Regions from separate parts of the Faecalibacillus intestinalis genome, predicted to be linked through region 2. Evidence: predicted binding sites of a transcription regulator. Region 2 holds the regulator's gene; the other holds the start of a gene.

Region 1 (16,018 bases), 800 kb from region 2:
TTAAATCATCAAAATAATCCATAGAGACCTCCTATAAGTCACAATTATCTTTTAACCCTGGGTTATAAAAACAATGTTTTTTATATCTTCCAGATAGTCTTCCATAAAACGTTTCTGGACAATCAACATTTGTGCCAGGATTTTTAAACCATAAGGCGTTCGTGGCGGGTTCATTTCGATAGCCATTAATACATCTTAAGGCAATGTCTTTTTCATTTTGACTCACAGGTTCATTAAATAGCGGTTGTCCTACTCCAGCAAATTGATTTGTCTGATAGACAACTTCACTAATAGTTCTGACATTTCTAAAAATGTCACAATTTGCGACAACACGATTGACAACGACATTTCCTACAAGGAGCATGCCTTCTTCGCCCTCTCCTAAAGCTTCAGATTTTATCAATCTCGCCAATAATTCGACTTCTTTTTCGGTATATGAAATTCGAGCCATGTTTTCACCTCAAAATAATTTATGATTATCCTTTAAATTTATGTCAAAAAAGGAGTACAATAATATTAGCCTAAGTATTTGATCTATTATTGCTTAAAAACTTAAATAATTCCGTGAATTATAAAGTGAAATATGATAAGATAAAGATGTAGATTAAAGCGCTTACATTTTGTATAGGAGGAGTTAAAAATGGGAAAAGAAATTGTCGCTATGATTTTAGCTGGAGGGCGTGGAACACGTTTAAAAGAACTTACAGCAAAAGTCGCAAAACCGGCAGTTCACTTTGGGGGGAAATATCGTATCATCGACTTTCCACTAAGTAACTGCGCAAATTCAGGTATTGATATCGTAGGTGTACTTACACAATATGAATCAGTTTTACTTGGAACTTATGTTGGAGCTGGAACTAAATGGGGATTAGATGGAGCTAATTCTTTGGCTGCTATTTTACCAGCACGTGAAAGAGACGAAGTAGGAGCCACTTGGTATGCAGGTACTGCAGATGCCATTTATCAAAACTTAGATTTCTTAGATCGTTATGATCCAGAATATGTTTTGATTTTATCAGGAGATCATATTTATAAAATGGAATACGATCAAATGTTAGAAGCTCATAAACAACGTGGTGCAGATGCTACAATTGCAGTATTAAATGTATCACTTAAAGAAGCGAGTCGTTTTGGTATTATGAACGCTCATGAAGATGGAACTATTTATGAATTCGAAGAAAAACCAGAACATCCAAAATCAACTCTTGCATCTATGGGTATTTATATCTTTACTTATAAACAATTACGTAAATATCTAGTAGCTGATGCAAAAGATAAAGATAGTAAACATGACTTTGGTATGAATATCATTCCAGCAATGTTAAATGATAATAAAAAGCTTTATGCTTGGGAATTTGATGGATATTGGAAAGATGTTGGTACTGTAGATAGTTTATGGGAAGCTAACATGGATTTACTTAAAGATAAAGATTTAGATTTATATAATATCAAAAAAGATTGGAAAATCTATACTGAAGACACTTTAGGAAAACCTCAAATTATCGGTGAAAAAGCAGAAGTTAAAAACTCTCTTGTTACTCAAGGATGTATGGTTAACGGAACTGTTGAAGGATCTGTTTTATTCAATAATGTCAATGTTGGAGAAGGCGCAAAAGTTGTTGACTCTGTATTGATGCCTGGTGTTCTTGTAGAAGAAGGGGCAGAAATCTATAAAGCCATTATTGATGAAAATGTAGTTGTTAAAGCTGGAACTGTCATTAATTCAGAAGCTAAAGAAGTTGAATTAGTGAGCGATAATAGTAGATAAGAGGGGGAAGTAAAGATGGCAAAAGTTATTGGTTTAGTAAACTTACATTCAGATATAGAATTTACGGGATTAACAGAAAGAAGACCAGTGGCCTCTGTAAGCTTCCTTGGTCGTTATGGAATTATTGACTTTGTTTTATCAAATATGTCAAATTCTAAAATAGATGCAATTGGGGTTATGATTCAAAAGAAACCACGTTCTTTATTTAAACATTTAGGAAATGGTAATTCTTGGAACTTTAACCAAAAAGCTGGTGGTGTTTCATTACTTTATAATGAAAAATATGCTAACGATCCTAAATACAATCATGATATTAACAACTTAGTTGAAAATATTCATTTCTTAGAAACAAGTAATGCAGATTATGTTGTGATTGCACCTGCTCATATCGTTACCACAATGGATTATAATGATGTGATTACAGCTCATGAAAAATCAGGAGCAACAATCACAATGACTTATCGTAAAGCAAAAGATGCAGATGTTGCTTGGGTTGGTTGTGATGTTTTAGAAATAGATAAAGATGGTTTATTAACTGGTAAAACAATTAATAAAGGTACAAGAAAAAGACAAAATATTTCATTAGAAACTTATGTAATCAATAGAAAAGAATTATTAGAAATCATGAAAAAAGCACATAAGATTTCTGCTTTCTATGATTTAAAAGATATTCTAGGATATTTATGTGATGAAAAACAAATTCATACTTATGAATATAAAGGATATGCTAGATGCTTAGATTCTACAGAAGCATACTTCAAATATTCATTGGAAATGTTAGATATTGATATTTCATCACGTGTATTTAAATCAAATTGGCCAATTTATACAAATACAAACGACACACCTCCAACAAAATATTTAGCAAACGCTAATGTAAAAAAATCATTCGTAGCTAATGGCGCAGTAATTGATGGAACTGTTGAAAATAGTATTCTTGGACGTGAAGTTACAATTGGAAAAGGTGCAGTTATTAAAAATTGTGTTATCTTCTCTGGATCTAAGATTGCTTCTGGAGCAGTATTAGAAAACGTAATTATTGATAAACGTGCAAAAGTTGAAAAGAAATTAGAATTAAAAGGAACAGAAACAAGTCCACTTTATATTAAAGAAGGAGACCGTGTTTAATGAGAGTTATGTATGTTGCCAGTGAAGCGACTCCTTTTATCAAATCGGGTGGTTTAGCTGACGTTATTGGTTCATTACCAAAAGAAACAGCAAAAAAAGATGTTGAAAGTATTGTTGTTATTCCTAAATATCAAGATATGAAATTTGTAGATCAAATTGAATATGTAACAAATTTTGATATCTATATGGGATGGAGAAAACGCTATTGTGGTATATTTAAAGCTGAAGTAGATGGTGTAACTTTCTATTTCATTGATAATGAACAATATTTTGGTAGACCAGGATTATATGGTTATGATGATGATTATGAAAGATTTGCATTCTTTGATTTTGCGGTTCTAGAATTAATTAGTCATTTAAATATTAAACCTGATGTTTTACAATTAAATGATTGGCAAACAGCAATGATTGCAATGCTTTATAAAGAAAGATATTGTTATTATGATTATTATCAAAATATTAAAATTGTATTCACAATTCATAATATTTTGTTCCAAGGAAAAGCTGATCCAAAATTATTGGAAGAATACTTTGCGTTAGATAGTTATTTATATTATAACGGGAACTGTCGTAATGATGGATGTTTAAATATGATGAAAGCGGCAATTTTCTACAGTGATGTTATTACGACAGTGTCTCCGACTTACGCTAAAGAAATTTTAACTGATCAATATGGTGAAGGATTACAATCTATTCTTGAAATGAGAAAACATGATTTATATGGTATTTTAAATGGTGTTGATTATGATGTTATCAATCCAAGTAAAGATCAAACAATCGTTAAAAAATATTCAGCTCGTTCAGTTAAAAATGGTAAGTTGGAAAATAAATTAGCATTACAAAGACAAGTTGGATTACCAGAAGATCCAGAAGTTGCTTTAATCGGTATCGTAACAAGATTAACTGAACAAAAAGGATTAGATTTGATTATTAATCAATTTGAAGCAATGTGTCAAAGAAAAGTTCAAATCGTTATCTTGGGTTCAGGAGATCGTATGTATGAAGATGCTTTAAAAGGTGCAGCATGGGCGCATCAAGATAAAGTATCATTCCAATGTAAATATGATTTTGTATTATCAAATCGTATCTATGCAGGATGTGATATGTTCTTAATGCCATCATTATTTGAACCTTGTGGTTTGTCACAAATGATGTCATTAAAATATGGAACAATTCCTATTGTTAGAGAAACAGGTGGTTTAGCTGACAGTGTTCAACCATATAATGAATTTGAACAAACTGGTACAGGATTCAGTTTTTCTAACTATAATGCACATGAGATGATGGATACAATTGATTATGCATTGCATACTTTCTATGATTATCCAGATGCATGGGATGCAATAGTGCAACGTGCAATGGCTGAAAAATTAGATTGGGATGCAAGTGCAGAACAATACATTCGTTTATTTGCGTCATTACTTTAAAAATAGAGGAGTATCACTTGGTGGTACTTCTTTTATTATCTTGAAAAGTATTGATAATAAGGGTATTATATGAAATATAAGGGAGTTGTTGACGTGAATAAAAAAGGAAACAAAAAGGGGTTTACATTAGTAGAAATTATTGTTGTACTTGTTATACTTGCTATACTTGCAGCTATTGCAGTTCCATCAGTATTAGGATATGTTGAACAAGCAAAAGAATCTGAACAATTATATAAAGTAAGAGATGCATTGATTGCATCACAAACAACTTTGATTAGAACTTATGGGACTGATGGTGAATTTGGTGAGGATAATGGCTCTAAAAATGGAAATAAAAAATTAACTAAAGAACAGGCTGCTGATTTAAAATCAAAAGCAGGATTGGAAAAAAATCCATATATATTGATTTTTGGAGCGGGGCATACTTCTTATAAAGGAAGTGCAGATGAAGAAAAAATGTATCATGTTTACTGTGTTATCTATCAAGAAACAAAAGATAGTAAGCCATGGTTTTATGATGGTAAAATATGGTCTCATAAATATTTATGGTCTAAAAGCGGAGAAGCAAATGCTAAAGAAGAAGTGGGGCGTGCAATGTATACAAAGGCTGAAAATGGCATTAACTATAATCGTATGAAAGGTGTAAAGGATTCTACCAAACAAGATGTTAAAGTACAATTGTATTGTGCTTATATTAAAGGTGAATCTAATGCTTCTGATAATGTTCCTGGTTTTTGGAATGATATAAGAAATAAAAGCAATTAATGTCAGTTTAAACTGGCATTTTTTTTTAGAACAAAATGAAGAACAAAATGGTCTTTTCCATAGAGTTGTCAAAATCAATAAAGTCGTGTAGAATAATAAGAAGACGAGGTGATGATATGAAAAGCATAATAAAATTAATGGTGGTTTTTGTTTGTGTTGTTTCATTAGTTGCTTGTGGAAGAAAAGATACAACTGTTTCAGCAAATAAAGATGGTGTTTTATATGAGGCAGGTGTAGGTGTTTCTTTTTATTATCCTTCTGATTTTAAATTAAGTGAGGGTAATCCAAATGATGGAGTTACACGTTTTACTAAAGAAAATCAAATATTATTTTATAAAGTAGAAGAAAATGAATATGATAACGATACTGATCAATTATCTGAACTTTATAAAGGTGAATTAGAGGCTTCAGAAGTTTCATCATTAAAAGTTAAAATGCCAGCTTTAGAAAGTGGACTTAAATGTTATGAATATAAGGGAAGTTATGTAAAAACTGGATTGAAGTTTATTCATTTAGTATATTTTGATGATAAGAATACGTATGTTTATGGTTATGAAGCAAATCGAAAAGATTTTAGAAAGAATTTAAAGAAAATGATTGTTTATTTAGAGTCTTTTACGAAGTCTTCTGGATTGTAAAATAAATATTTTGTGATAGAATAAGGTCAATAAAAAAAATTATAGGTAAGAGAAGTATATTGATGATATTTTATAGAGAGGGCATGCTGGTGGAAATTGTCTAAATGATTGAATAGAAATGCACTTACTTGAGTCTTTTGAAAAGAAAGAACGTTGATTGCGTTAAGGTCATGATAAGCATCGTCTATCTGGTGGAAGAACACGGCAGTGTCTAGATAGTGTATGCTTTTTTTATTAGAGGAGAGAGGAACATTATGAAATTATTTAATACACTTACAAATAAAAAAGAAGAATTTAAACCTTTAAAAGAAGGTGAAGTAAGTATTTATGTATGTGGACCTACAGTTTATAACTATGTTCATATTGGAAATACAAGACCAATGATTGTTTTTGATGTTTTAAGAAGAACATTTGAATATTTAGGGAATAAAGTGACTTTTGTTTCAAACTTTACTGATGTAGATGATAAAATTATTAAAGCAGCTAAACAAGAAGGTATTACTGAAAAAGAATTAACTGATAAATATATTAAGGCTTATGAAGATGTTAGAAGAGGATTAAACTTAGAATTTCCTACTTATGCACCTAGAGTTACAGAAACAATGGATCAAATTATTTCTTTTATTCAAAAATTAGTAGATAAAGGTTATGCATATGTAGTTGATGGAGATGTTTATTTTAGAGTTTCTAAAGTAAAGGAATATGGCGAATTATCGGGTATTAAAATTGAAGACCTTGTAGCAGGTGCAAGTGAACGTGTTGAAGATAAAGGTGTTAAAGAAGAAACAACTGATTTTGCTTTATGGAAGAAAACAGATGAAGGTATTCAATTTGATAGTCCTTGGTCAAAAGGGAGACCAGGATGGCATACAGAATGTGTTGTTATGATCAATGATATTTTTGAAAATGGGCGTATTGATATCCATGGTGGAGGTCAAGATTTAAAATTTCCACATCATGAAAATGAAATTGCTCAATCAAGAGCTTTAAATGGACATCCTATTGCAGATACATGGATGCATAATCAAATGATCAATATTAATAATGAAAAGATGTCTAAATCTTTAGGTAATGTTGTTTGGGCTAAAGATTTAATTGTAGAACTTGGATGCAATGTTTATAAATGGTTTATGTTATCAAGCCATTATAGAAATCCTTTAAATATGACAAATGAGATTATTGAAGGTGTAAAAAAAGAAGTAGCTAAAGTAGAAAACGTTTTAAAACAAACATCTCTTTATGTACAAGTAAATCATCTTGATGGTGATGGCTTTAATAAAGACACTGTTGATCATATGGTAGATGCTTTAGCGGATGATTTAAATACTTCTTTATCTTTAACTGAAATTTTAAATCAAGTTAAAGTATTAAATCAAGCAATGCGTGTTAAAGAAAAAGACAATACTTTAATTTTAAAAGAATATAATACTTTACTTAAGATGACAGATGTCATTGGATTTGTTTTTAAACCAAAACAATTAGATGAAGATGAATTAGAATTATATTCAAAATGGTTAGACGCTAAAGCTGTTAAAGATTTTGAAAAAGCTGATCAATATCGTGAAGAATTAATTCAAAAGGGGATTATTTAATGAATCCAGATTTTATCAATCCATTAGTTCTTGCTTATTTAGGAGATAGTGTTTTAGAACTTTTAGTTAGAGATTATTTAGTAAAAGAAAGTGAACTAAAAAAAGTAAATGAGTTGTGCCAAGAAGCAACTCATTTTGTTAGTAGTTTGTCCCATGAAAAATTTATTTTACATTTATTAGAAATTGATTTTTTAACTGAAAAAGAAGTTGGTATTTTTAAAAGAGGGAGAAATACAAAAACTTCTAAAAGAGATACTAAAGAACATCGTTATTCAACAGGATTTGAATGTTTAATAGGACATTTATATTTAAATGAATGTAAAGATAGAATTTATGAGATATTTGATGAATTCAAAAGATATGTAAATGAGACAAATTTGAGACAAATTTGAGACGAAAAATGGAGAAAAATATGAAACAATATATATATGGAAAGAACCCTATCATGGAGGCGTTAAAGGGTGCAAGTGTTTATAAGATTTATATGTTAAATGGGCATAAGGATCCTAAAATTTTTGATATTTGTAAAAGAAATCAAATTCCATTAGAATTTGTTGATAAGAAAGAATTTGATAAGAAGGTAGGAAAGGTTGTTCATCAAGGAGTGATGGCCTATATTGAAAATTATCGCTATTATACAATTGATGAAATTTTAAAAGATATTCCTGAAAATAAACAACCTCTATTACTTATGTTAGATGGTTTGGAGGATCCTCATAATCTAGGTGCTATTTTGAGAACATGTGATGCTGTTGGTGTTGATGGTGTTATTATTGGAAAAAATAGAAGTGTTGGATTGAATGGAACGGTTGCGAAAGTTTCAACAGGAGCTATTCATCATGTAAAAGTAGCACAGGTAACAAATTTAACAAGAACATTAGAAGATTTAAAAAAGAAGGCATTTTGGGTCGTTGGTTGTGAATTAGAAAATAGTCAAGATTATAGAAGTGTTGATTACAATATGCCTACAGTATTAGTTATTGGTTCAGAGGGATTTGGAATGTCAAGATTGGTAAAGAAAAGTTGTGATATTAATGTTGTTTTACCAATGGTAGGACATGTGAATTCATTAAATGCATCAGTAGCTGCATCTGTTCTTTTATATCAAGTCTATAACTCACGTCATCCTTTATAGTAAGAAAGGAGAGACAAACTATGATAGCGTATAATGAACAAGAATTATTGTATTTATATCATTTAGGTTCTTCAATAGCGTATAAATTGTTGTTAGATGAGTATAAAAATAAAATTGAAATTTTTGTGAAACGTTATTGTAGAGAAACAGCATTAACTTCTGCAGAAGATTATAGTCAAGAGGCGTTACTTGTTTTGATTGGAATTTTTGATCGCTATCGCTATGATAAGAATGCTTCTATAAATACATATTTTTCATATGCGATTAATGATGTATTAAAATTACAAAAAAGGATACTTAATAGAGGTAATAAAATTTCTACGATTTCTTTAGATCAAGAAATCTATGGAAGTAATATGCGTATTGAAAATATTATTGCAGATCAAAAGAGTTATAATAGACCGGAATATCAATTACGGTTAAATGAAAACAAAAGTTATTATTTAAATAAAATAGAAAAAGCAAGCTCTTCACTTGAAAGAAAAATATTTGATTGTTTTATGAAAGGATATAAGAGTAAAGAAATTGCTGAATTGTTGAATATTGATATTCGTTGTGTCTATAATGCGAAATATCGCTTACAAAAAAAGATGGACAAATCTAAATAAGATTGACTATAGCTAGCTTTTATGCTAAATTATAGTGGCATAGAAATGAGTTGATAAGATGAAAGAAAAAATCATTTTAGTGTGTAGTGAATGTTTATCGAGAAACTACACAATGACTAAAAATAAACGATTAAATGTAAAAAGATTAGAATTAAATAAATATTGTAAACGTTGTGGAAAGCATACGTTACATAAAGAAACAAAATAAGGAGGCTATGTCGTGTTTGGTAAAAAGGCGGAAACAGAAGTCGTTGAAGAAGTAGAACGTGAATTAAAATTTAAAGAGTGGTTCAATTTAAAAGGAATCAGAGCTGAAATTAAAAATGTTCATTGGTTAACAAAAAAAGAATTATTTAATAATTCTTTAACTGTATTAGTGTTTACTTTTGTAATGGGGTTATTCTTCTTTGGTGGAGATGCCGTTATTGCATTTATATTGAAAGCATTGGGGATGAATTAATTATGGCAGGAATGAATGATGAAGGAAGACAATGGTATGTTGTTTGTACATACAATGGTCATGAAAATAAAGTAAAAGAAAACTTAGAAAAACGTATTGAATCAATGGGATTACAAGATTGCTTATATAATATTATTATTCCAGAACATGTAGAAACAGTTATTAAAGATGGTAAAAAAATCAACAAAGTAACAAATATGTTTCCTGGATATGTTCTTGTAGAAATGGTTATGACAGATGAAGCTTGGTATGTTGTACGTAATACTTCAGGGGTTTCAGGATTCATTGGTTCTTCTGGTGGAGGAGCAAAACCTTTCCCACTTCAAAAACATGAATTAGATCCAATCTTAAAGAATATGGGTATTAGTACTTCAGCAATCGAAATTGACTATGCTGTTGGAGATGAAGTAAATGTTATTTCAGGTCCATTTGCTGGTAAAAGTGGAACTGTTGAATCGATTGATTTTGAAAAAGAAACGGCTAAAGTACTTATTGATTTCTTAGGTAATCAAACCCCTATGGAAATTGATTTAGTAGCATTAGAAAAAACATTCTAGACAAATGTATTCACATTTGTCTTTTATATTATGGAGGTAAAGATGTCTAAATTATTTTTCTTTGATATAGATGGTACATTGATAGATTGTAATAAAGGGCTTTATGGTATATCAACAATAAATAGAAATTCCTTTGATCAGTTAAAACAAAAAGGTCATGATGTATTTCTAGCTACAGGTAGATGCAAATGTTTTATTACAAAAGGTGTTATGGATTATCCTTTTAGTGGATATGTCACTTGTAATGGGGGCTATGTAGAATATAAAGGAGATGCTATTTATAAAGCTGTTGTTCCAGCAAAAGCAATAGAAGAAACAATTAAATTATCTAAAGAACATCATTTTAGTTTCTATTTTGAAAGTAGCGATTATATTTATGTCTTAGATAAAAATGACCCACAACATAAAGAATTTGCTAGAGTATGGGGAATGAAAGATGAAACAATTATTGATGATTTTGATCCACAAGAAATTGAAACATATATTGGAATGATCGTTGTCAATTCAAAAGAAGATATTCCTCTTTTAGTTGAAACATTATCTCCATATTTTGATATTCAAAGACATCAAACAGGATGTTCGTTTGATTTAACATTAAAAGGTGTTTCTAAAGCTGTAGGAATCCAAAAATTAGTAGAAGCACTTCATAAAGATATCAAAGATACGATTGCTTTTGGAGATGGACGCAATGATTTAGAAATGTTAGAAACTGTTGGAACAGGTGTTGCAATGGATAATGCGGTTCCTGAAGCAAAATTTGTGGCTGATGAAATATGTCCAGATGTCAATGATGATGGAATTACAACATGGTTGAAGGAACGTGACTTTATTTAAAGTGAACTTTTTTGTTATAATGACAAAGGTGATTATATGAAAGAAAAAAATTAACAATGAAAGATATAGATCATAAGCTAAGTCGTGAAATTGTAAATACAGCAAAAGCACATGATGTCTCAGTAATCAAATTAGAGCGACTACAAAACATCCGCTCAACGACAAGAACAAGTCGAAAAAACAATCATAGCCTGCATACATGGTCATTCTATAGACTAGCTACATTTATAGAATACAAAGCAAAACTGGCAGGCATAGAAGTTGAGTATGTAGATCCAGCATATACAAGTCAGATCTGTCCGATATGTGGAAGAATCCAACATGCAAAAGACAGGAATTATATATGCAGATGTGGATATCAAACACACAGGGATCTGCTAGGAGCCATAAATATATGCAACTCAACTGAGTATATTGGTAACAGATATACTGCCTAGAGAACTATAGGTTCTGCTCTAGGAAGGGTAATGGCATACCCCTAACTTGCACTGCGACCTATCAGAAATGAACTGGTCAGCCAACAATGTTGGCAGGTAGCAAGAATCCTCTGTCTTTAGACATGGGGAGTGTCAAAACAAGAATATTTAGTGAATGTAGTATGTTAGAATGTAATAAAGATCTTGAACTTTATTATTTAGATTCTTTTAAAATAGTACATGAAAAGTAGACTCTTTATAAAAGTCTGCTTTTTAAATTACATTTTTTTGGTGTATTCTTAACAATAAAAAGAGTAAAATAGGCTTTGGAGGTGAGACTATGTTGTTGTTAGGACATAGAGGTTATAGTGATCAATATTCTGAAAATACAATGTTAGCTTTTTCAAAAGCTATTGAAAGTGGATTTGATGGTATTGAAACAGATGTGCATAAAACAAAAGATGGTGTTCTTGTTTTATGTCATGATGAAAAAATCAATCGAACAAGTGATGGAAAAGGTTATATTAAAGATATGACTTATGAAGAGCTTTGTGCATATAATTTTGGAACAAAAGAAAATCCTCAAAGAATTCCTTTGTTGAAAGAATTATTGGAATTATGTAAAGGAAAAAATGTAAAGATCAACTTAGAAATTAAAACAAATAAAATTCAATATCCAGGAATAGAACTAGAAAGCTATCAAATGATCAAAGAAATGGGGATGCTAGATCAAGTTTTATTTTCAAGTTTTTATGTTGATTCTCTTTATAAATTAAGAGCAATTGATTCATCTTTATATTTAGGTTATCTTTTTGAAGATGATTATGAAAAAAATAAACAATTATGTCTAACACAAAAATTTCATGTACATGCACGTGAAGATTTTCTAGATGAAGATGAAATTGCACTCTTTTTAAAAGCTGGATTAGACATCAATACATGGGGTGTAAAGAACCGTTTTAGATATGCTTATTTTAAGGAAAAAGGTGTCAATATTGTTATTGCAAATAAAAATTTTAAGAAATTAAAAATGTAATCGCTTACGTTATTTTTTCACATCAAACAAGCGATAATGCTTGTTTTTTGTATGTTTTTCATGTAAGATGGTTGTGTACAAATGAAAAATTTCACAATAGTTATGGAGGAAATAAAATGGCAGAAAAAAAACCCGTACAACAAGCTGTCCCAACTGAAGCAGAAACTGATGCTCATGTTGATGACCTTGTAAACAAAGCTTTAAAAGCTTTAGAAGAATTTGAAGATTTTACACAAGAACAAGTAGACTACATCGTCGCTAAATGTTCTGTAGCTGGACTAGACCATCATGGTATTTTAGCTGAAGCTGCAGTTAACGAAACAGGACGTGGAGTATTTGAAGATAAAGCTGTTAAAAACTTATTTGCATGTGAATATGTTACTAACAATTTACGTCATTTAAAAACAGTAGGGATCATCAATGAAGATCCATTAACTGGTATTACTGAAATTGCTGAACCAGTAGGTGTTGTTTGTGGTATCGTTCCAACAACTAACCCAACTTCAACAGTAATTTTCAAATCATTAATCGCTTTAAAAACAAGAAACCCAATCATTTTCTCGTTCCACCCAAGCGCTCATGAAAGTTCAAAACAAGCTGCTATCGTAATTAGAGATGCTGCTATTGCTGCTGGTGCACCAGAAAACTGTATCCAATGGTTATCAATTAAATCTATGTATGCTACTAATGCATTGATGAATCACCCAGGTGTTGCAACTATCTTAGCAACTGGTGGTAACGCAATGGTTAAAGCTGCATATTCATGTGGAAAACCTGCTTTAGGTGTAGGTGCTGGTAACGTACCTGCATATGTTGAAAAAACATGTGTATTACCAAGAGCTGTAAATGATATCGTATTATCAAAATCTTTCGACAATGGTATGATTTGTGCTTCTGAACAAGCAGCAATCGTTGACCAAGAAATCTACAGTGATTTCATGAAAGAAATTAAAAGATTCCATGTTTACTTTGTAAATAAAGAAGAAAAAGCTAAACTTGAAAAATTCATGTTTGGTGCAGAAGCTTATTCAGACAATGTTGCTCAAGCTAAATTAAATCCAAATGTTGTAGGTAAACCTGCTGAATGGATTGCTGAACAAGCTGGATTCAAAGTGCCTGCTGAAACACAAATTATCTGTGCTGAATGTAAAGAAGTAGGACCAAATGAACCATTAACTAGAGAAAAATTATCTCCAGTATTAGCTATCTTAAAAGCTAAAAGCACTGATGATGGTATCGCTAAAGCAGCTGCAATGGTTGAATTTAACGGTTTAGGTCACTCTGCTGCAATTCATACAGAAGATCATGAAATTTCTAAAAAATTCGGACATGCATGTAAAGCAATCCGTATCATTGAAAACGCTCCATCAACATTCGGTGGTATTGGATCAGTATATAATGCATTCATTCCATCATTAACATTAGGTTGTGGTTCTTACGGACATAACTCAGTATCTAACAACGTAAGTGCTGTTAACTTAATCAATATTAAGAGAATAGGGAGACGTAATAACAATATGCAATGGGTTAAACTTCCTCCAAAAGTATACTTTGAAAAGAATTCAATTAGATACTTAAGAGATATGAAACATATGGAAAAAGCCATGATCGTTACTGATAGAAGTATGGTAAATCTTGGTTATGTTGAAAAAATCGAAGACGTTATTAGAAGAAGACGTAATCATGTAGATATCGAATTATTCTTTGATGTTGAACCAGATCCAAGTATTGATACTGTAAGAGAAGGGGTAGAATTAATGAGAAAATTCGAACCTGATTGTATCATTGCTTTAGGTGGGGGATCATCAATGGATGCTGCTAAAGTTATGTGGTTAATGTATGAAAACCCAGAAGTTAACTTTGATGATATCAAACAAAAATTCATGGATATCAGAAAACGTGCTTTCAAATTCCCTGAATTAGGTAAAAAAGCAAAAATGATCTGTATCCCAACTACATCAGGAACTGGATCAGAAGTTACTCCTTTCGCAGTTATCACTGATAAGAAAGAAAACAAAAAATATCCATTAACTGACTATGCTTTAACACCAACTATCGCTATCGTTGACCCTGAATTCGTAATGTCATTACCAGGAGCAATCGCTGCTGATACAGGTATCGACGTATTAACTCATGCGGTTGAAGCTTATGTTTCAATCTTAGCATCTGACTTTACTGATGGATGGGCTAAACAAGCTGTTAAATTAGTATTTGAATACTTAGAAGAATCAGTTAAGAAAGGTACTCCAATTGCTAGAGAAAAAATGCATAATGCTGCAACTATCGCAGGTATGGCATTCGCAAATGCATTCTTAGGAATGAACCACTCATTAGCTCATAAGATTGGTGGAGAATGGCATATTCCTCATGGTAGAACAAATGGTATCTTATTACCACACGTAATTAGATATAACGGAACTATTCCAACTAAATTAAATATCTGGCCAAAAATTGAAAACTATAAAGCTGATGTTAAATTCATGGAATTAGCTCAATTAATTGGATTAAATCCTAAAACTCCAGCTGAAGGTGTTGAAATGTTCGCTGATGCTTGTGAAGAATTATGTCACAAAGTAGGTGTTGCATCTAACGTAGAATCTCAAGGTATCTCAAGAGAAGCTTGGGAAGAATCAGTTCATAGAATTGCTATGAATGCTTACGAAGATCAATGTACACCAGCTAACCCTAGAATGCCTATGGTTAAAGATATGGAAGATATCTTACGTAAAATTTACGATTACAAAAATAAATTTGATAAATAATAGTTAAGGTAGGCATGTCCTACCTTTTCTTTTTTATATTTTTTGTAACGGAATTTATTCACATTTTATTATGAACAACAAAAAGAAGAATTTGAACTATATGCACAATTAGCAAATTATGAAACGCAGTTTTATGAGTAAGAATTTCTCTTAAGAGAAAGTTCATAATGAATTCATATAGAATTGTTATATTAATCATGTCGGATGAAGACAATATAATAAACAAGTATAAGTGACCCCTCTCCCAAAAATTCACTTATACGCAAAGGAGGAACGCGTGTTCCTTTTTTTTGTGCAAAAATAATTAATTAATTATTGCAATAAATATTTAATATTGTTAGAATAAGAAAGGGCAATACAGTGTCTTCCATAGGAAGGCACTTTTTATTTTTATAGATACTAGAGGAGGATAGAAAATGGCTAAATACATATTTGTAACAGGTGGAGTTGTGTCTGGTCTTGGTAAAGGGTTAACAGCTGCATCTTTAGGAAGAATTTTAAAACAAAGAGGACAAAAAGTCTTCATGCAAAAATTAGATCCATATATTAACGTTGATCCAGGAACAATGTCACCTTATCAACATGGGGAAGTATTTGTTACTGCAGATGGGGCAGAAACAGACTTAGACTTAGGACATTATGAAAGATTTATTGATGAACAATTAAATAAAAACTCATCAATTACAACAGGTAGAATTTATAGTAACGTTATTTCAAAAGAAAGACGTGGAGATTATTTAGGAGCTACTGTACAAGTTGTTCCTCATATTACAAATGAAATTAAAGAAAGAATTTATGCAGCGGCACGTAGTTCTAAAGCAGATATCGTCATTACTGAAATTGGTGGAACAACAGGAGATATCGAAAGTTTACCTTTCATTGAAGCTATCCG
Region 2 (16,018 bases):
GCATCAATTGCTTTGTAGTTTAATTGAACAATGGCATCACCTTTTTTACTATAAGATTTTTTAGCCATTTCTTTCATATATTCAACAGCTTTATCAATTGGTAAAATTTGTGGGTTTAATGCAAAGAATGCAGATTGTAAAATAGTATTTGTACGACGTCCCATTCCAATTTCCATAGCAATCTTATTAGCATTAATAATATAGAATTTAGCATTCTTTGTAGCTAATTGTTTTTTCACTCTATTTGGTAAATAGTCAGCAACTTCTTCTTTAGAAAATTCTGTATTTAATAAGAATGAACCATTTTTCTTTAAGTTTTTCAACATATCATATTTTAATACATAATTATCTAATGAGCATGAGATAAAGTCTGCATTATTTACATAATATGTAGCACGAATTGGTGAAGCCCCAAATCTTAAGTTAGAACGAGTTGTTCCACCTGCTTTTTTACTATCATAAGCAAAGTAAGCTTGAGAATATAAATCTGTATGATCACCAATAATTTTAATAGATGATTTATTAGCTGATACAGTACCATCTGATCCTAAACCATAGAATAGACATTCTGTATAGTCACCTGTTACATTAAATTCTTCAGTTGGTAATGATAAATGAGTAACATCATCAACAATACCAATAGTAAAACTATTGAATGGATTATCAGAATTCAAATGATCATAAACAGCTTTAATTTGAGCAGGATTTGTATCTTTAGAACCCATACCATAACGTCCACCAATTAAAACATCCGCATCTTTTACAACACTGCATACATCTAAGTATAATGGTTCACCAGCAGATCCTGGTTCTTTTGTACGATCTAATACCGCAATTTTCTTAGCTGAAGCAGGTAATACTTTTAACAAGTATTTTGCTGAGAATGGACGATATAAATGAACTTTAACTAAACCAACTTTTTCTCCAGATTTAGCCATTTCATCAATTGTATCTTTAATTGTTTCAGTAACAGAACCCATAGCGATAATAACTCTATCAGCATTTGGATCACCATAATAAGTAAATGGTGCATATTCTCTACCTGTTACTTCTGAAATTTTTTTCATGTAATCAGCAGCGATTTCTACAACTGCATCGATATGTTTATTTTGAGCTTCTCTACCTTGGAAGTAGATATCATCGTTTTCAGCTCCCCCACGTTCAATTGGATTTGTATGAGGATTTAAAGCATTTGCTTTAAATTTAGCTAAAGCTTCTTTATCTAATAAGCTTTCTAATACATCATAATCCATAACTTCTACTTTTTGAATTTCATGAGATGTTCTAAATCCATCAAAGAAGTGCATTACTGGAACAGACCCTTTAATTGCTGTTAAGTGAGCAACTCCCCCTAAATCCATTACTTCTTGTACTGAGTGTGAACAAATCATTGGAATACCTGTTTGACGACAAGCATACACGTCTTGATGATCCCCAAAGATATTAAGTGAACGAGTTGCTAAAGCACGTGCAGCAACATGGAATACACCTGGTAAATTTTCACCAACAATTTTATAAAGGTTTGGGATCATTAATAACAATCCTTGAGATGCAGTAAATGTAGTTGCTAGGGCACCACCTTGTAAAGCCCCATGAACTGCACCTGCAGCACCTGCTTCTGATTGCATTTCAATAACATTCACAGGAGACCCAAAGATATTCTTCATTCCATTTGCAGCCCATGCTTCAGCATGTTCAGCCATTGGAGATGAAGGTGTGATTGGATAGATACTTGCTACTTCAGAAAATGCATATGCAACATGAGCAGCAGCTTGGTTCCCATCCATTGACAAATATTTCTTAGCCATAATTAAAAAATTCCTCCTTTTGCTTCTATTATTATACTACTTTCCAAACATTTTGACTACACGAATTCATGAATTCGCTTACTATTTCTATCAAAAATAAAAAATAGGACCTTATAGTCCTACTAATTTTTACTTGTTATATACGCTGTCATTGCTCCAATAGCTATAAAAACTAAAGAAAAAAGATTGCTAAACTGTCCTATCGCTAATTGAATAGCCATCACCAAAGTAAGAGATTGACCCCAAAAAGCATAATATGTCAATATCGGTGTAAACAGCGTTCCAAGTAGATAGCATATCACTGAAATGATCCCAACTTTTTCGCTTCCATAACGCGCTATTTTTAAAACAATAAAACCTGTAAAATAACCTGTTAAAATATCAAAATATGAAAAGCTCCACCCTATTTGTAAACTAATAAAATCAAAAGCAATTGTTGAAAAAATAGCAATTACTGTGCCAACAACAAACATTTTTATATAATCACTTATTGATAAATGATAATCATTATTTTGATTAAAAAACTTTTTGGCCTCTTGCCTTTGTTTATATTCATTGTATTTTTCTTGTAAATTCATTATATCCCCCCTAATTTATTATTCTTTCTTTTTTTGAATCTATCTTTTCTAAAACAAACGTTGCAATAAATCCACCAATCATTCCGCCCAAATGACCCACTAAAGAAATCGAAGGAACAGCCACCGAAATAAAAAGCATCAATACAACACTAGAAACAATTTGTTTAAACAAATAGCTATACACATCACCATATAAAACTGATAGTGCTAAAAGCGAACCAATAAGTCCAAAAACAACACCGGAAATACCACCCATCACACTATTTGTACCAATATTAAATAATAAAAATAACAAATAAGAAAATAATGTTGTCGAAATCATCGAAACTACAATAACGATAATATATTTTTTCTCTTTTAATATTTTTTCCATTAACATTCCTAAATTATATAAAGAATAAACATTACAAAAAATATGCATTAAACCAAAATGAATAAAATTAGCTGTAATCAATCGGTAATATTCATGATAGTAATAAACATACAAAGGATTAAAACCTCCAACTTGTATCCCTTGCATAGCGGACATTGATAAACCATATTTTAACGAAGTATACAGATATGTAATAACATTCACAGCCATCAAAAAGTAAGTAATTTTATATATTTTATATTCTCGATTCATTCGTATCTCCTATAAATTCAAATATTGACATTTGATCAATATTAACTTCTTCTATATTTTCTTTTTTATTAAGTTCATAAATCATCTCAAAACTTGTATCTGAAACAATATTTTTTATATAAATCGGTACTGTTTTCATTTCTAGTAGTCTTTGATTTCCAAAACAATCATTATCAAGAACCAATGAAACAGTCCAATTATGATGCATATTATGCATGATTGTAAACCAAGTAGCACCACTATTTATTTTACTTGAAACAACAATTTGAAACATTGACAAAGCACATACATAACTATTTCTATCAATGGCATGAGTAACAGTAAATCTTTTAGCAGGATCAACAGCACTTAAAAAAACAACCTTCCCCATTCTAATACTCTTTTTATATTCTTGTATTTTATTTAGCATATTTTCACAAACAAAGCAAATTATTTGACTATGATGATGCAATCCATAATGAAAGGCCTCTTGATCAATTCCTTTACAATCATTAGAAATTAACCATTTATCTTCATTATTGAGCTTATCAACAAGTCGTTTAACATATCCTTTTTCTTTTTTAGAAACTGTTTGCAATCCCGTAATAGAAATACCTTCAAATTTCACCGGTAATGTTCCTGCAATAAATAAGCAAAGGGGTGCACTCTTTTTCATTTTCTTGATTAGATTTTGAGGATACTCTTCATCATATTTAGTAATAATACGAATTCCTTGTTGTTCATATTCATGCAATTTTTTTAAAAAAAACTGTATCGATTTCATTCGTCGCACAATTTTATATGCACTATATTCAGAAATATCTAATATGTCCATTAATTCATCACTATTTAACCCAAAAAGACTGCCGGGACCATTTAACCCATGAACTTTTAAATTTTTTTCGACTTCCAACCACTCGTCACTTGTTAAAGCAGCTTCATCATATGCATATAAATCACATGTACATAACATCGTTGCCAAACTATTTAAATTCAACATTATTTTTTCCATAATACTCACCTTTATGATTATTATAGACCAATCTTAACATAAAAAAAAGCTATGATGATATTTCATCATAGCAATCATTAAAAGACAACAACTAATAACATTTCAAATTATTCTTTTCCATAGACTGCATGTGGTAACCCAGCAGGCATTACAATTGATTCTCCTTCATGTAAAATATATTTTACACTATCGATTGTAATTTCTCCTTCACCATCCAAACAAGTCACAAAAGCATCTCCACCACTTTTATGAGAACTAATTTCTTCTCCTTTATCAAAAGAAAAAAAGTTACACTTAACGCTTCATTTTGTGCTAATGTTTTAGAAACAACTTGTCCTTTTTGATAAGCAACTTCTTATTTTAATTTTAATACTTTTTGTTTATCAATATTTTTTAAAATATTCTTTCCTCTAATAATAATATTTTACCATATTCCTATTTATTAATCATGAGCTACGCTCTTTTTTATAAATTTAATTACTTCATCAAGCATTTCTTCACAAAAGAACATAGGTCCACCATGATCTGCCCCTTTCATACGATAAAAAATAACTTCTTTATTTTTATCTTTTAAAGCCTTATAAAGTTTAACACTTTGTTTAAACGCTACTAAACGATCCTTTGTTCCATGAGCAATTAAAATAGGTGGAATATCACCATCTAAATATGTCATTGGACTTGTTTGGCGAGCGATATCTAAATATTCTAAAACATTTTTTCTTCCAATTAAATATCCCTCTGGACTATCGGGTTGTTGATGATTTTCTGTTGTTGGGAAGCCATCTTCCATCGTAATATCAACCACACCATAAAAATCAATAATAGCACGTACTTCATTAGAATATTCAGAATATAAATTACTGTTAAATAATGGTAATTTACTTGTAAGTCCACTTACTAAAGCTACATGTCCACCCGATGAATCACCAAATAAAAAAACATTTTGTTCATCAATAAAATATTCTTCGTGATGTTTTCTTAAAAAACGAATTGCTGTTTTAGTATCTTCTATTTGTGCTGGAAAAGGCACTAAATCACTTTCACGATATTGTACAATAGCTACAACAAAACCTTGTTTACATAAATAATTAAGTTGTCCTACATGTTGATAAACATTTTGTTTATGCCAAGCAGACCCTTGAACATAGACAATTAGTGGATATTTTTCATTTTCCATCACCCTTTTACGAGGTACTAATATTTGTAAAACACGCCTGATTCCATCAATATTCATATATTCAACATCCGGAATATACATAGTATCCATTTCTTGATCAGATATGATACGTGTTTGCATTCCCTCAATAAAAGTTTCATCTTCTATCATTTCTTCATACGTCATTTTATCATCTCCTAATTTTTATTATTTCACTAAAAAAAGAAAACTTCAATAATTGAATTTCACACAAATAAAAAGAGAGTAGTTTTCACTACCCTCCTTATAAACTATTTACCCATTTTTTCTTTAACAGCAGCTTGAGCAGCAGCTAAACGTGCTAATGGTACACGGTATGGAGAACATGAAACATAAGTTAAACCAATTCTATGACAGAATTCAACAGTTCTAGGATCTCCACCATGTTCACCACAGATACCTAGTTTAATATCTGGACGAACTGGTTTAGCTTTATTAATAGCAATTTGCATTAATTGTCCAACACCATTTTCATCAATGTGAGCAAATGGATCAGATTCAAAGATGTTCTTAGTATAATATTCATTTAAGAATTTAGCAGCATCATCACGAGAGAATCCATAAGTCATTTGAGTTAAGTCATTTGTACCAAATGAGAAGAATTCAGCTTCTTTTGCGATTTCATCTGCAGTTAATGCAGCACGAGGAATTTCAATCATTGTACCAACTTTATATGGTAATTCAACACCTGCTTCTTCGATAATTGCATCAGCCGTTTTACATACGACATCTTTAACATATTTTAATTCTTTAATATCTCCAACTAATGGAATCATAATTTCAGGAACAACGTTTTGTCCTTCTTTATTAACAGCAATTGCAGCTTCAATAACAGCTCTTGTTTGCATTTCAGCAATTTCTGGATAAGTTACTGCTAAACGGCATCCACGATGACCCATCATTGGGTTGAATTCTTTTAATGATTCAACACGTGCTTTTAACGCATCAAATGTCATACCTAAACTTTCAGCTAAAGGTCTGATTTCTTCATCTGTATGAGGTAAGAATTCATGTAAAGGTGGATCCAAGAAACGAATTGTTACTGGATAGATTTCCATTGCTTTAAATAATTCTTTAAAGTCAGATCTTTGATATGGTAAGATTTTTTCTAATGCTTCTTTTCTTGCTTCTACTGTTTCAGCAGTAATCATACGTCTGAAGTTGAAAATTCTTTCTTCTTCGAAGAACATATGTTCTGTTCTACACAAACCAATACCTTCTGCCCCAAATTTACGAGCTTGTAAAGCATCTCTTGGAGTATCAGCATTTGTTCTAACTTTTAATGTACGTACATCATCAGCCCATGACATGAATGTTTCAAAGTCACCACTGATTTCAGGTTCTACAGTTTTGATTCTTTCACCATAAACATTACCTGTACTTCCATCTAATGACATATAGTCACCTTCATGATATTTTTTACCATCTGGTGTCATTAATACTTTAGCTTCTTCATCAACTCTTAAGCTTCCACATCCACACACACAGCAAGTACCCATACCACGAGCAACTACAGCTGCATGTGATGTCATACCACCACGGATAGTTAAGATACCATGAGCAATATTCATACCTTCGATATCTTCTGGTGAAGTTTCAAGACGAACTAATAAGATATCTTGAACACCATTTTTATGAGCTTCAATAACATCTTCTGCAGTGAAATAAATACGTCCTGTTGCAGCACCTGGAGAAGCAGCTAATCCTGTAGCTACAACTTGAGCACATTTCAATGAAGTTTCTTCAAAGTTTGGATGTAATAATTGATCTAATTGTCTTGGTTCTACTTTTAATAAGGCTTGTTCTTTAGTAATCATTCCTTCATTTACTAAATCAACTGCAATTTTTAAAGCAGCTTGTGCAGTTCTTTTACCATTACGAGTTTGTAACATGAACAATTTACCATTTTCAATAGTAAATTCCATATCTTGCATATCTCTATAATGTTCTTCAAGAATGTCACATACTTTACAGAATTGTTCATAGCATTCTGGCATAACATCATTTAATGTTGCAATTGGTTGAGGTGTACGAATACCAGCAACAACGTCTTCACCTTGTGCATTCATTAAGTATTCACCGAATAATTTCTTTTCACCAGTTGCAGGGTTACGAGTGAAGGCAACACCTGTACCAGAAGTATCTCCTGTATTACCATAAACCATTTGTTGAACGTTTACAGCAGTTCCCCATGAACCAGGAATATCATTTAAACGTCTATAAGTGATTGCACGATCATTGTTCCATGAACGGAATACAGCTTTGATAGCTTCCATTAATTGAACTTTTGGATCTTGTGGGAATTCAACTCCCGCATGTTTTTTGTATTCTTCTTTATAAATAGCAACAACTTCTTTTAAATCTTCAGCAGTTAAATCTGTATCAAATTCAACTCCTTTTTCTTCTTTGATATCATCAAATTTTCTTTCAAATGAGCTTTTTGGGAATCCCATAACAACATCTGCGAACATTTGAATGAATCTTCTATAACTATCATATACGAATCTTTCATTATTTGTAATTTTAGTAAACCCAGTAGCTACTTCATCATTTAAACCTAAGTTTAAAACAGTATCCATCATACCTGGCATTGATTCTCTTGCTCCAGAACGAACAGATACTAACAATGGATTTGTTGGATCTCCTAATTTTTTTCCAGTTTCAGCTTCTAATTCAGCTAATTTATTATCAATTTGCGCACAAATTTCAGGCGAAATTTGTTTTCCATCTTCATAATAAGCAGTACAAGCTTCTGTTGATACAGTAAATCCTTGTGGAACAGGTAAACCAATGCTTGTCATTTCAGCTAAGTTTGCACCTTTACCTCCAAGGATGACTCTCATATCTTTATTTCCTTCTTTGAATGAGTAAACATATTGTTTCATTTCAATCAATCCTCCTAATTAATCAACTAATATAATTATACACATGATAGCCCTTACATTCAAGTGTAAATTGATACCGCTTTCATAATTTTTATTAATTATGTTGATTCTATCGCCTTTAATTTTTTAAAAAAAATTGAACAAGAAACAGCCTAACGGCTATTTGCTTGCTCTATTTCTACTTTTCGTCCATTTAATTTTTCTTTTTGACAATGTCTCATCACTTTTTTTACAGCTTTATCATTAATATTTACAAACGTAAACTTTCTTTTAATATCAATTCCTTGAATATCACTTTCTCTAATATTTGCCTTTGAGACCAAGAAATGAATAATATCTTTTTTCTTTGCTTTATCCATAGATCCTACCGTTAAAAATAAACGTGTATAACCTTCACTTGCACCTTTTTTACGTTTTGATGAAGATTCAAGTTTTTCTTTCGTATAAGGAAAACCAATCTGTTGATTTAAAGATAATTCTATTAAAGCTGCCGTTACATCTTTTAACATATGATTTTCAATTTGATTTACCAAATCTTTCATTGGTTTATGTTCTCCATGTAAAATCATATCTTCTAATTTATACATTAATTCTGTTACTTTATGTTGGTGAATTTGTGTTAATGTTGGTACTTCTAATTTTTCAATATGAGATTTTGTTTTTCTTTCAATCTCTTTTAAATAGCGTTCTTCTTTTCCTACAACAATTGTATAGGCTTTTCCTTCACGATTCGCACGACCTGTACGACCAATACGATGTACATAAAGATCTACTTCTTGAGGTAATTCATAATTAATAACATGGCTAATATTTTCTACATCAATCCCTCTAGCGGCAACATCTGTGGCAATTAAATAATGAATTGTTCCCTCTTTGAATTTCTTTAAAGTTCGCATACGATGATCTTGATTTAAATCACCATGCATTGCTTCTACATTATAGTTAGCCTTTTGCATTTGTTCCGTTACTTCATCAACGCTTCTTTTAGTACGACAGAAAATAATTCCTGATTGTACCGTTTCACTATCAATAATACGGCATAATGTTTCAAAACGGTCTTTTTGTTTAACTTCAAAGTAATATTGTTTAACTGTGTTAGCTGTCACTGTTTTTTGTTTAACTTGAATATGCTTATAATCTGGTTTCATATAATTTTTCGCAATTTTTTTAATACCTTCTGGCATTGTTGCAGAAAACAACATCGTTGTATGTTCTGGATTTGTCTTAGAAATAATCGTTTCAATATCTTCTACAAATCCCATATTCAACATTTCATCAGCTTCATCTAAAACCACGTAAGAAACTTCATCTAGTTGAAGGACTTTACGTCTCATTAAATCCATCATTCTTCCCGGTGTTCCTACGACAATATCAACACCTTTTTTAATCGATTTAATTTGTTTTTCAATACCACTACCACCATATACACAAGCAAAACGTAAAGAACTGTATTTTCCAAGTTTTTTTAATTCTTCATGAATTTGCATGGTAAGTTCTCTTGTTGGTGATAAAATATACGCCTGTGGTTTCTTTTTTCTTTCTTTTAAATTTGTAAGTAAAATACTTGAAAACGCCAAAGTTTTTCCTGTTCCTGTTTGTGCTTGTCCAATGACATCATAGCCTTCCAAAATAACAGGGATAATATTTTCTTGAATAGGTGTTGGTTTTTCAAAACCTAATTCATTGATTGATTTTAATAATTCTTCACTTAATCCTAATTTTTCAAATTTGTTCATTCATTTTCTCCTCAAGTTTTTCGAGTATAACATAATTCATTTTAAATTGCAAAAAAAAGAATGCATTAACATACATTCTTTAAATCACCCTTTAAAAAACCTTGAATATTATCAACGACTAAATCAAACAAACGATTTCTTGCTTCTACTGTTGCCCATGCAATATGAGGTGTCATTAAAAGTTTTGAAGCATCATTAATTTGTAGTAAAGGACTCTCTTTTGCAAGTGGTTCTCTTTCAAAAACATCGAGTCCTGCCCCGGCAATTTCATTATTTTGTAAAGCTTCAACCAGTGCTTCTTCATCAACAATACCACCACGTCCTACATTAATTAAAATAGCTTCTTTTTTCATTAACTTAAATGATTCTTCACCAATTAATCCTTTAGTTTGTTCATTTAAAGGACAATGAATAGAAACAATATCACTTGTTTTTAATAATGTTTCTAAATCAACTGAGAGATAATCTTGCTTCGTATTATTTCCACTTGTTGAATAATACTGAACTTGGCAGCCAAAAGCTTCAGCAATTTTTGCAACCGTACGTCCAATATTTCCCATACCAATAATACCCCATGTTTTTTCATGTAATTCATAAAAACGAGGTCCAATATAACTAAACATACCACTTTCACTATATTGACCACTTTGAACATAATGATGATAATAACTATTTTTATGTAAAAGTTCTAAAGCTAAAGCAAAAGTATGTTGCGCAACACTTAAAGAAGAATACCCTGCCACATTGCATACCGTAATACCACGACGATGACAATAACCTAAATCAACATTATTGACACCTGTTGCTGTAATACAAATAAGTTTTACTTTCGAAGCATATTGTAAGACTTCTTCGGTAAGTAAACATTTATTCGTAATAATGATATCTGCTTCTTTAATACGTTCAATGACTTCTTCTGGATTACTTTGTTTATAAATCGTTACTTGTCCAAATTGATTCAACTTAGAAAGATCAACATCATCTCCTAAACAAACACTATCTAAAAAGACAACGCTAGAACTCTTTTTTTTTAAAATATTTAAAATATCTTCATAAGATTTTCCTGAAAAGAATTTTCCTAAATTGATTGCTTCATTAATATCTAAAATAGAGCTTTCATGATAAATCCCTTTCATTTCATTATCTTCAAATTCAAAACTTAAATATTTATTTAAAAGACAAATTCCTAATGCTCTTGATGTCATTTCTTTATCTTTTTCAATTGTATCTAATATATTTTGAATAAAAGAAGCATCCTCTTGAACACATTTAGTAAGGGCTTCTTCTACTTCAACCCCTTCAAATAAATGATTTCTAAAACCATCATGATAAAGAAATGGTAAAACCACATCATAAACACTCATTGGAACATGCCCATACCCTTTTGTAAAGTTATATAGGATTGCAAGTCCTAAATTTTCATCTTTCATCTTATCTACTAACTTCATTTTGATCCTCCATAAATAATTTTATTTTTACACGATGTCTTTCTTGTTTTGTAAGATCATCATAGAATACAAAACAATACTTAAACACTTGATCTTTACGATTATATTTCAATAAATTATAACTTAAATAACTGCTTTTTCTTTCTCTGGTACCTCCTCCACAAGAAGAACCTCCTGCCATAATATACGTATTTCCTTTTTTTACAACACAAGGAATATGCTTGTGTCCATGGAAAATATAACGTACATGATGTTTTTCTAACCAATACATTACATCTTGAGCATCCACAAGGGCTTTTGTCGAGTCAGCAATTTTTCCCATGAATAGTTTTTCATTCCATTTTATTTTCAAAAAATCATCTTTTCTAAGTGGCATCAAATGATGGTGCATCATAGCAATCAAAGTATAATCCTCTAAATGATTAATAGATAATAACTCATCTTCAATTTCTTGTAAAAGTCTTTGCCCAACCATTCCCCTTGCTAGATTTCCTTGAGAAGTAGAATCTATTTTGATCACAATCATTTTAACATCCGGATAAACTTTAATATTTTCTCCTAGCAAATAAGCTACCACTTTTGTCTTTTGTTTTTTTAAAAGATTCAAGCCATAAACAATGACGTCATGATTTCCTAAAACAAACGTTACATCACTATGATATTTCCTTTTTAAACGATTCATAAAATGAGAGGCTGCATACATATTTTTACGATTAGGCGAATTCATTAGATCACCCGTAATCAAAAATTTAAGTTGATGATCATGAGGAAGCATATGATAAAGTTCATCTAGACTATCCTGTAATACAATAAGTCCATTGTCTGTTTTCTTTGTTCCTAAATGAAGATCGCTTAGTTGTATAAAATATTGATCTTCATTTGTTTGACATTTCTTTTCAAAAATCTTATTTGTTTCTATTAGTCTAAAACATTCTTTTACTTCCTCTATGTTTTTTACAGGATAAAAAACACTTTGCTCTCCTTTAAATATAAAAACACCCGGCCAACGATCTATTTGATAAAGAGCATTTAAAAACAGATGAAAAGGTCCATATAAAGAGATATCTTCTTTCAATGCCTTTTTTATACGAAAAACGCGCATCAAGTCATGATTATAACTATTATCAAAATTTTCAAAGAATTGCTGATCGATTCCCAATAATAAAATGACTTGATATTTTTCTTTTTCCTTTGCTATATATTTATGAAAATCATGTGCATAACTTGTTTTAAAAGCCGTATCATAGGTTTCAAAGTTTTTACTTCTAAAAAGTAACTCACATTCATTTTTTTGAATTTGATGTACAAATGGAAATTTTATATTTTGTTTTGTTAACCAATTTTTAAATTCTACAAGTTGTTCATAACTTGCATACACATACCTAAATGACTTATTACCGTCTTTAAAAATAAAATTAAAATAGAGATTCATCAAATCATATTCATTCATGTGTGTCACCTCCCACATATTATACACAAAAAAAAGCCTAACGAATAGGCTTTTAGAATTTTAAATTTCTTGGAGTTCTTGGGAATGGTTCAACATCTCTAATATTTTGCATACCTGTTAAATACATTAAGAAACGATCGAATCCTAAACCAAATCCAGCATGTTTACATCCACCAAAACGACGTAGATCCATGTACCATTGTAATCCTTCTTTGGCCATTCCTTTTTCATCCATAATTTTTTCTAAGACATCATATCTTTCTTCACGTTGTGATCCACCAACAAGTTCACCAATTCCTGGAACAAGTAAATCACAAGCAGCTACTGTTTTACCATCATCATTTAAACGCATATAAAATGCTTTGATTTCTTTAGGGTAATCTGTTAAAAATACTGGTCCACCAACAATTTTTTCACAGATATAACGTTCGTGTTCTGAATTTAAATCCATACCCCATTCTACTTTATTTTCAAATTTAACATCTGCTTTTAATAAATAATCGATTGCTTCTGTATAAGTCATACGTTTAAAATCACTATCTCTAACTGCTTTGATACGTTTGATACATTCTTTATCAATCATGCTTTCAAAGAATTTCATTTCTTCTGGTGCATTATCTAAGACATAATCAATACAGTATTTAACCATATCTTCAATTAAATCCATATCATCTTCTAAGTCAGCAAAAGCAATTTCAGGTTCAATCATCCAGAATTCACTAGCATGTCTTGAAGTATTTGAATTTTCCGCTCTAAAGGCAGGTCCAAATGTATAAACATCACGATATGTTAAAGCAAAAGCTTCAACATGTAATTGTCCTGTAACTGTAAGATAAGCTTCTTTTCCAAAGAAATCTTTATCAAATTCAGTATCATCGATTGTTGTTGCTCTAAACATTTCTCCAGCACCTTCACCATCATTTGAAGTAATGATTGGTGTATGGACATAAACGAATCCTTGGTTTTGGAAGAATTCATGAATAGCCATCGATAAAACAGATCTTAATCTAAAGATTGCATAAAAAGTATTTGCTCTTGGTCTTAAGTGAGGAATTTCTCTCATGTATTCAAAAGAATGTCTTTTCTTTTGTAATGGGAAATCTTCATCACAAGTTCCTTCAACCACTAAATGTGTTGCTTCAATTTCAAAAGGTTGTTTTCCATCTGGTGTTAATTTTAATTTACCAGTTACTTTAACAGCACTTCCTGTAGAAATATGAGAAGCTTCTTCATAATTATCAATAATTTCATCTAAATAAACAACTTGTACATTTTTAAAATATGTTCCATCATTTAAAGCTAAAAATCCGACTTTCCCACTATTTCTATTTGTACGGATCCATCCTTGTAATTCAACATATTCAATACCATCTAATTGATTTCTATCATTGATATATAATTCATATAATTCTCTTACTGTAATAAATTCAAACATTTTTCTCTCCCTATTCTTGATCATTTGATTTCATTTTAATTACTAATTCTTGAATAGCTACCACAACATCTACTGTTTGGACTTCAACGCCTTCTTGAACCATAAAATGACTATGCGTAAAATCTACAATTCCTTTAATGCCTAATTTCATTAAACGATCCACTGTTTCTTGAACATTTTCTGAAATCGCCAAAATAGCAATTTTACAATCACTTGGAAAAGTTTCTTCCAACTTGTCAATATGACAAATTTTCACACCAAATCTTTCCCCTTCTTTATTTTTATCCATATCATAACCACAAACAATCTTACCTACTGTATATTGCCAACGATTATATTTTAAAATGGCACTTCCTAAATTACCAACCCCAATTAAAATAATAGGTTCATCTAATCCTAAACCTAAAACTTCACTTAAACCATCTATAAGATGTTTAACATCATAGCCTCTTCCACGTCTACCAAAATTATCCGTTTTTGATAAATATGTAAAATCACGCCTAATTGTTGTATCTTGTATTCCTGTAATTTCAAACAATTCACTCGATAAACATGTTTCTTTTCCTTCATGTTGTATTTTTCTAAGCGCTTTTAAATAAACAGGAAAACGGGACATTGTCGCTTTTGATATTTTTTTCTCCACACTAATCCCCTCCTATTGATTCTAATTCTAAATCAAGATGTGGTTTAATGCCAAGCGATAAATCACTAAACTTATTATTATCATACATAACTTTTCCTGCTAAAGCAATCATCATTGCATTATCTGTACAACATTTCATTGGTGGAAGAGACAATTGTACGTCTTCTAACATGGCAACTTGCTCTTTCATCTTTTCTCTTAAACCCCTATTAGCAGAAACCCCACCAGCTAACATAATTTCTTTAACACCATATTCTTTAGCCGCTCGAATCGTTTTATCGACCAAAACATCAACAACAACATTTTGAAAAGATGTTGCTAAATCATTTTGATTGATTTCTAATCCTTTTTGTTTATGATTATGTGCTAAATTAATAACCGCTGATTTTAACCCACTAAAACTAAAATTATAACTATCATCATCCAACGGTTTAGGTAAAGCATAACTTGCCTTTCCTAAATGTGCCATCTTATCTAAAACAGGCCCTCCAGGATAAGGTAAATTTAAAACTCTTCCCACTTTATCATATGCTTCTCCAACAGCATCATCTAAAGTTTCACCAATCACTTCAAAAGAATAAGGATGTTTCATCAAGACAAGCTCTGTATGCCCACCACTGACTACAAGACATAGTGCTGGATAAACAATATCTTTTTCATAATTATTTGCATAGATATGCCCTGCAATATGGTGAACCCCAATTAATGGTTTATCATAAGCCAAAGAAAGTGTTTTAGCAACTTGTAAACCAATATGTAAAGAGCCAACAAGTCCTGGACCTTTTGTTACACAAATAGCATCAAGGTCTTCCATTTTTATATTTGCTTGTTTTAACGTTTCTTTTAAAACAACAGATACACATTCAACATGCTTACGGCTGGCAATTTCAGGGACAACACCACCATACATTGCATGTATGTCGATTTGACTTGCCACGACACTACTCAAAAATTCTCTTTGATCTTTTAAGACAGCCATCGCCATTTCATCACAACTTGATTCAATTGCTAGTAATAATGACATCTCTATCCCTCCAATTCCTTGATCATTAAATACGCATCTTCACCATTGCTATAGTATCTTTTTCTAACAGCAACATTTTTAAACCCAAATTTTTGATACAAAGCAATTGCTTTTACATTTGAAACACGTACTTCTAAATTAACATTTTGATAATGTAATTCTTCACTTTTTTCAAGAGCGTATTCCATCAGTTGGCTTGC

What was found. The regulator Rex, encoded in region 2, represses fermentation and respiration genes when NADH is low (regulators of the CRP and FNR family bind a similar motif). The targets are predictions, from matches to a motif close to GTGAANNNNTTCAC.
Region 1: adhE (bifunctional acetaldehyde-CoA/alcohol dehydrogenase) is a predicted target of Rex. The motif match lies at 12,446-12,459, and genes of this name have one in related genera.

What each region holds. Positions count from the first base shown of each region.
Region 1 covers NZ_AP024085.1:2,427,698-2,443,715, reverse strand. The annotation lists gene Fi14EGH31_RS12980 (spore coat protein GerQ) at 1-22, opposite strand, end outside; gene Fi14EGH31_RS12975 (cell wall hydrolase) at 32-451, opposite strand; gene Fi14EGH31_RS12970 (glucose-1-phosphate adenylyltransferase) at 641-1,768, shown strand; gene glgD (glucose-1-phosphate adenylyltransferase subunit GlgD) at 1,784-2,896, shown strand; gene glgA (glycogen synthase GlgA) at 2,896-4,323, shown strand; gene Fi14EGH31_RS15430 (type IV pilin protein) at 4,393-5,088, shown strand; gene Fi14EGH31_RS12950 (hypothetical protein) at 5,205-5,726, shown strand; gene cysS (cysteine--tRNA ligase) at 5,981-7,318, shown strand; gene Fi14EGH31_RS12940 (Mini-ribonuclease 3) at 7,318-7,710, shown strand; gene rlmB (23S rRNA (guanosine(2251)-2'-O)-methyltransferase RlmB) at 7,731-8,453, shown strand; gene Fi14EGH31_RS12930 (LuxR C-terminal-related transcriptional regulator) at 8,474-9,061, shown strand; gene rpmG (50S ribosomal protein L33) at 9,120-9,269, shown strand; gene secE (preprotein translocase subunit SecE) at 9,282-9,521, shown strand; gene nusG (transcription termination/antitermination protein NusG) at 9,524-10,078, shown strand; gene Fi14EGH31_RS12910 (HAD family hydrolase) at 10,121-10,912, shown strand; partial or broken gene Fi14EGH31_RS12905 (RNA-guided endonuclease TnpB family protein) at 10,957-11,349, shown strand; gene Fi14EGH31_RS12900 (glycerophosphodiester phosphodiesterase family protein) at 11,669-12,364, shown strand; gene adhE (bifunctional acetaldehyde-CoA/alcohol dehydrogenase) at 12,481-15,126, shown strand; gene Fi14EGH31_RS12890 (CTP synthase) at 15,543-16,018, shown strand, end outside.
Region 2 covers NZ_AP024085.1:1,629,464-1,645,481, forward strand. The annotation lists gene nifJ (pyruvate:ferredoxin (flavodoxin) oxidoreductase) at 1-1,808, opposite strand, end outside; gene Fi14EGH31_RS08890 (MFS transporter) at 1,931-2,386, opposite strand; gene Fi14EGH31_RS08895 (rhomboid family intramembrane serine protease) at 2,397-3,011, opposite strand; gene Fi14EGH31_RS08900 (DNA-processing protein DprA) at 2,995-4,002, opposite strand; gene Fi14EGH31_RS15370 (cupin domain-containing protein) at 4,110-4,229, opposite strand; gene Fi14EGH31_RS08910 (alpha/beta hydrolase) at 4,445-5,344, opposite strand; gene ppdK (pyruvate, phosphate dikinase) at 5,449-8,082, opposite strand; gene Fi14EGH31_RS08920 (DEAD/DEAH box helicase) at 8,235-9,818, opposite strand; gene Fi14EGH31_RS08925 (D-2-hydroxyacid dehydrogenase) at 9,884-11,266, opposite strand; gene Fi14EGH31_RS08930 (metallophosphoesterase family protein) at 11,250-12,716, opposite strand; gene asnS (asparagine--tRNA ligase) at 12,769-14,151, opposite strand; gene Fi14EGH31_RS08940 (redox-sensing transcriptional repressor Rex) at 14,162-14,794, opposite strand; gene tsaD (tRNA (adenosine(37)-N6)-threonylcarbamoyltransferase complex transferase subunit TsaD) at 14,796-15,818, opposite strand; gene rimI (ribosomal protein S18-alanine N-acetyltransferase) at 15,821-16,018, opposite strand, start outside.